DNA from 2 places in the Enterococcus sp. AZ194 genome. Region 2 is predicted to be linked to the other one. Evidence: a T-box and tRNA genes for the amino acid it is inferred to sense, from the RefSeq annotation. Region 2 holds a T-box; the other holds one or more tRNA genes.
The links. A T-box is a leader RNA that pairs with one kind of tRNA and senses whether it is charged. The one in region 2 lies ahead of argS (arginine--tRNA ligase), so its partner is inferred to be a tRNA-Arg.

Region 1 (3,206 bases), 280 kb from region 2:
TTTAAAAGAAAACTTAAAAATGATTTTATTATAATTTATTTAGAGGCTACTCTGGAGAATAGAATAGCTAGGGAATCAATAAAAACTGGCAAAAACGTTTCAGAAGTAAGAAATCTTACCTATGAAAAAGATATTTTGAAAGTTTCACATGGTGCCTTGGAGTATAAAAAAATCTCAGACTATACAATTGAAAATGACAAGACTCAGGAAGTTTTAAATCAAGAATTGAGTAAGATTATAGAATTAGAGATTGAACAAATTAAACAAAAGTAAGGAGATAGAATGGCAGTGACCAAGCTATACTTTGTTAGACATGGTTTGGCAGATAACAATTTGAATGAATCATTTAATGGTGGATTTACTGAATCTAATTTAAACTCAGAGGGGAAGAAAAATATACGCTAAACAAAAAGATATCTAAACAAAATACAATTTTCAAAAGTCTATTGTAGTCCACAAAGTCGTGCTATTGAAACTAGAGATATACTAATTTCTAATAAGATAAGAAGTAATATGGACCTAGTCATTTCTGAAAACTTAAGAGAAATTGATTTTGGAAAATGGGAAGGTAAGTTGATAGAACCGTTGAAATTTGATAAAGAAGTGATTAATTTAAGAAATTATCCTGATAAATATACTCCATCAAAGTTTAATGGTGAAGACTATTTTTCTTTAATTAAAAGATTTGAAAACCTTTTATCTGAATTAGAGATTAATGGTAATGGAAATTATTTAATTGTCGGCCATGGTGTAATGTTAACTACATTATTACAGACCGCCCGAGGATATGGCGTATCCGAAGTCAGAAAGGATGGACTATTTAAAAACGGAAGTATTAGTATTGTAGAGATAGATTCTAAAGGAAATAGATCGGTTATTTTGTATGACTTCCCTCACTATGATTCTACAAAAAGAAGTGAGTGATAAAAAGATAGCTCAAATTGTAAAAAAATTACCCAATGAATTGAGAGAAAAATATTAACATTAGATGAACAAGGTGTTATCAATGTGTTAGCAAGCTTAGCATGATGAAGGTATAGTGCTAAAGGTTTCCGAAGAAAATGTTAGCAAAAATGTTAGCAAAAACGAAGTGTTTTGATGATTTTTCGAGAAAATAAAAAACTGTTTGCCGATTTTTAAATCAGCGAACAGTTTTTTTAGCTTGGATTACTGAATTCAAGCGGTTTGAAGTGAAATTTCCTTTGACGTTCTAGGAGGGATTCGAACCCCCGACCGTCCGCTTAGAAGGCGGATGCTCTATCCAGCTGAGCTACTAGAACAGTAGAAAACTGAAGTGATTAAGTAGTGCGTGTTATAAATCAGCAACATATTGAATTTTAGCAGATTTGCGGTGGAGATTCAAGGCAAAATCGAAAAAAGTTTGTTATTTTGTGGGAAAGTATTTTTTATAAGAAATATGAGCCGATTTAAAGCGTATCGAGAAGCTACAGTTCTTACTAACTCGACACAAATGAGCCGAGTTGTTTTATTTTATAAGACTGAAATTAACTGATAATTTTTATAAGTATTTCTAGGCTGCATGTAACAATCAAGAAACCTATTTAGAAAACAAAAGGCCAAGAGCTTTTGTTTTCTATGAAGTGACGACAATATTGCCATTTCTATCCGTTGATTTGAATAAAGTGAATAGGCAAGTAATCATGCTGATGAAAAAGGGAACTGTCGTCCAAAAGAGTAGTAAATATAGAACACCCTTTAAGATAAATCCTGAATAGAATTTATGAATACCTAACCATCCTAAACAGAGAGCTAGAAAAAAATACGCCCACTTACTGACTACTTTTCCGTTCATTGCATAATTTTGTTGATGCATTGGTTGTGTGGGCTGTTGACGGATATGGTCATTTACTATATTAATATGAATTTGTTCATCGAATCGTTTGGTTTGATTCGAATGGTTCATTTGATTATTTGGAATTGACCGATCTGCTTTATAAATACTTACAGAATCACCTTCAGGAAAAATCTCAACTAAATCACCAATTCCCGGCTCGAAATCCATCACATGATAAGGGTAACGGACGATTGAATTGTCGTCTTGGGCGATTACTACTTCATTTTCGTCTAGTTTAATTATCTTTGCCATTTTCTTCTCCTAAGAACCATTGTTTATTTGTTTAGCACCTTAATAGTACCTTATAAAAGGCAAGAATAAAAGGATTTTTCCAGAGAAATCTCTGACAATTTCAGCGGCTGTACTATAAGCTTGGATTTATTAAACGACCATTAATTGAAATGGGGCGTTACATTTAAAATCGTGTCTTGTTATAGAGCCGTATTCTTTGTTATGAAAATCAAGTGAGTCGTTTTAGTTGTTGATTTAAAAATAACAAAGAAGCTTGTGAAAAGGGTTCGTGTTTTGTCTGATTTATGATACTCTTGTAAGTGAGATTGGAATTTTTCATGAAAAGGAGTTTTATAACTATTGGGGAAAGAATTTTTAGCTTTATTAAGAAACGAGTTTGCAGGGTATAATTTATCAAAATTACAGAAGGATTTGTTGGCAGGGATCACAGTAGCAGCGGTTGCTTTGCCATTAGCCTTAGCGTTTGGTGTTTCTAGTGGCGCGACTGCTGCAGCAGGAATGGTGACGGCGATTGTTGCTGGTGTAGTGATTGGCGGATTGTCAGGAGGTTTTTATCAAATCTCAGGACCGACTGGGGCAATGGCAGCTATCTTGATGTCTATTGCAGCGACAAGTGGCTTGACAGGTATATTATTAGCTACCTTTTTAGCAGGTATTTTTTTGGTTTTAGCAGGTGTGTTCAAGCTAGGCGCACTGACTTCATTTATTCCAGCGCCTGTTATTACTGGATTTACGTCAGGGATTGCGATTATTATTGCGCTAGGTCAAGTGGATAATTTTTTTGGTGTTTCTTCAAAAGGGCATAATGTAGTCGAAAAGTTATCGAGTTACCAAACGCTTGGTTTTTCTCCCCATGTATTATCCATGGTGATTGGTGGGTTAGTCGTAATTGGCATGATTGTCTACCCCAAAAAATGGAACCAGCGAATTCCAGCGTCATTAGTGGCAATTATTCTTGCGACAGCTGCAACTATGCTGTTCCAGCTACCCGTGGCGACTGTTGGTAAGATTCCGACGTCACTATTGGGTGATGAGCGTTTGGTATTAGGTGAGATTCAATTGGATTCACTAAAAGAAGTCCTTGTTCCTTCTATTAGTA
Region 2 (3,206 bases):
CTAACTTAATCGCATGTTTTGCAATAACTGATGGTTCATATTTTTCAGCAGCTAGCATGATAGTATCTGGATACTTTTGAATCAACTTGATGACTTCCCAGCTGGTTTCGTCATTTAAACAAACATTAGCAGTAGGATTTTCTTTATAGTCAGCTTTCTCAAGCAAACTCATCGCACGGGCATGCGTATATTGTACGTATGGGCCAGTTTCTCCTTCAAAACGAACAACCTCGTCTAGTGTAAAGTCGAAATTATTCAAGCGATCATTTTTCAAATCATGGAAGATGACTGCACCGACTCCAACTTGTTTAGCCACTTCTTCTTTGTTTTCTAGGTCAGGATTTTTTTCACTAATTTGTGCTTTAGCTAACTCGATTGCTTCATTTAAAACTTCTTCTAATAAAACAATCTTCCCTTTACGTGTCGACAATTTTTTGCCACCTTGTGTGATAAGACCAAAAGGCACATGGTGCATTTCAGCTGACCAATCAAAGCCCATTTCCTTTAGAACCGCTTTTAATTGTTTGAAATGATTGCTTTGTTCATTCCCAACAACATAAAGAGATTTTGCAAACTCATACGTCCGTTTGCGGTACAAAGCAGCTGCCAAATCACGTGTAATATAAAGTGTCGCACCATCTGATTTACGAATCAATGCTGGGTTTAAATCGTAGGCGCTAAGGTCAACAATTTCTGCCCCTTGATTTTCTTTCAACAGATGTTTTTCTTCCAACATGTCAGTGATTTCTTCCATCTTGTCATTATAAAATGCTTCGCCGTTTAACGAATCAAAGCTTACGCCAAGCATATCGTATATCTTGTTAAACTCTTGCAATGATTCATCACGAAACCACTCCCACAAGCTGATAGCCTCTTTATCGCCTTCTTCCAAACGTTTAAACCAAGCGCGCGCTTCATCATTTAATTCTGGCTCATTTTCTGCTACTTCGTGGAATTCAACGTAAAGTCTCAATAATTCAGAAATTGGTTGTGCTTTCACGGCTTCCTCTGAGCCCCATTTTTTATAAGCCACGATTAACTTCCCAAACTGAGTGCCCCAGTCGCCTAGGTGATTAATGCGGATTGGTTCATAACCAATTTTTTCTAAAATAAACCCAATTGAGTTTCCGATAACTGTCGAGCGTAAATGCCCCATAGAAATTGGTTTAGCAATATTAGGTGAAGATAAGTCAATCGGAACTTTGCCATGATTGCCAATTGTACTATCGCCAAAATGGCTTTTTTGTTTCATGACTTCTTTTAAGACTTGTTCACTAATCATTCCTTTACTCATGAAAAAGTTCAAGTAAGGACCAACAACCTCGATTTTCTCAAAGTTTTGTCCATTAATCTTTTCAGCTAAATCAGCCGCAATTTGTTGTGGCGCCTTACGATAGACCTTGGCCAATGAAAAAGCTGGAAAAGCAACGTCTCCGTGATCTGCCGATTTGGGATTTTCTAGTAATTGTTGTACTTGTTCTAATGACAAGTCATCTTTCACCACGTCAAAAATAGCTTGAGCAACGATTTCTTTGTTATTCATGATTCATTCCCCCTGGTTTAATTTATCTTATCTAGATAATTTTTTAAGGTAACTAATTGCATATAAAAAAGCCTCTAGTGACAGAATAACTATCACTAGAGACGAGAATATCCCGCGGTACCACTCTACTTGTCCAATTGGACCCACTTAAATCTGATAACGGTAGATAGCCGTTTGCCTTATGCAAATTCTCTCAAGTGCGTTTCCCAAATAGTCTTTCTTTTCGGCTCCCACCTTCTCCGAAATCGCTAGTAGAAAAAACTACGGTACTCTCTTGGTCATAAAATAATTATCTTAAACTGCAACTGATTATAGCAGATTTCCCACTTATTATCTAGTTCAAATCATTTGTTTCTACAAATTATTGGGCAAACAGTTCTTTGATGGTCCCATTTTTTTCGAGCCCATTCAAAAGATGACCTGTTTTCTGTATTTATTTTACTGAGCGGAGGTTTGTCTTATACTCGTGGAATGAATAAATCTCCTAATGTTGCCGCCATAATCGCTTTTATTGAATGCATTCGATTTTCGGCCTGTTGAAATTGTCGTCCATGTAGTCCTCTAAAGACCTCATCTGTGACCTCCATCTCCGTCAAACCAAAGCGGGCTTGAATTTCTTTCCCATAGGCTGTATTTGTATCATGAAAAGCGGGTAGGCAATGTAAGAAAATTACTTGATCGTTTTGTGTTTGTTTAATTAACTCTTGATTAATCTGGTACGGCCGTAATAAGTTGACCCGTTCCTCAAACTTCGCTTCTTCACCCATTGATACCCAGACATCAGTATACAACACATCCGCATAATACACACCTTCTTTAACATCTGCAGTGATCATTAACTCAGCTCCTGACTCCTTAGCAAACTGAGTCGCCATCTCGACAATTGTTGCATCAGGCTGTAATTCTTTTGGTGCAACAATCCGAACATTGGTGCCTAGAATTGCGCCTGTCACCAACAACGAATTTGCCATATTGTTTCTGCCATCGCCACAGTAAGCCAACGTCACACCCTCTACCTTACCAAAATTCTCCTGAATCGTCAGAAAATCAGCAATCATCTGCGTTGGATGCCACTCGTCAGTTAAGCCATTCCAAACGGGCACTCCTGAAAATTCAGCAAGCTCTTCTACCACGGCTTGACTAAAACCTCTAAATTCGATTCCATCGAACATACTGCCCAGGACACGTGCCGTATCCTCAGTTGATTCCTTTTTGCCTAACTGAATATCATTGGCTCCTAGATATTCTGGATGAGCCCCCAAATCAATGGCGGCTGTAGTAAACGCAGCCCGAGTTCGGGTAGATGTTTTTTCAAATAATAAAGCGATATTTTTTCCTTCTAGATAACGGTGTGGAATATTTTGTTTCTTCATCTCTTTTAAATGTTGGGAAAAATCAATTAAGTATTGGAGCTCCGCTTTAGTAAACTCTTTTTCTGCCAAAAAACTTCTTCCCTGAAAAACTGATTTCATTTTAACTTCCTCCCGAATAACGATTTTTTCTGTTGTTTCTATTCTCAAGTATAGCTAAATAAAAATCAAGGAATATTCGCCGGGAATAGGAGTAAAACTTTTTTAACAGGAACAGAAGATACACTCGAATGCTGAATGGAACAGAAACTGTCTCTTACTTAATTTTGCCTCTATCACTAACCACAAATACC

Region 1: it encodes a tRNA-Arg, which carries the amino acid that the T-box ahead of argS (arginine--tRNA ligase) is inferred to sense. The anticodon was not compared.

The regions. Positions count from the first base shown of each region.
Region 1 covers NZ_JBIOQR010000001.1:1,067,604-1,070,809, forward strand. The annotation lists gene IGI37_RS05080 (hypothetical protein) at 1-273, shown strand, start outside; gene IGI37_RS05085 (hypothetical protein) at 283-405, shown strand; partial or broken gene IGI37_RS05090 (histidine phosphatase family protein) at 424-924, shown strand; tRNA gene IGI37_RS05095 (tRNA-Arg) at 1,207-1,280, opposite strand; gene IGI37_RS05100 (TM2 domain-containing protein) at 1,595-2,107, opposite strand; gene IGI37_RS05105 (SulP family inorganic anion transporter) at 2,447-3,206, shown strand, end outside.
Region 2 covers NZ_JBIOQR010000001.1:1,344,471-1,347,676, reverse strand. The annotation lists gene argS (arginine--tRNA ligase) at 1-1,543, opposite strand, end outside; T-box leader at 1,638-1,834, opposite strand; gene argF (ornithine carbamoyltransferase) at 2,002-3,015, opposite strand.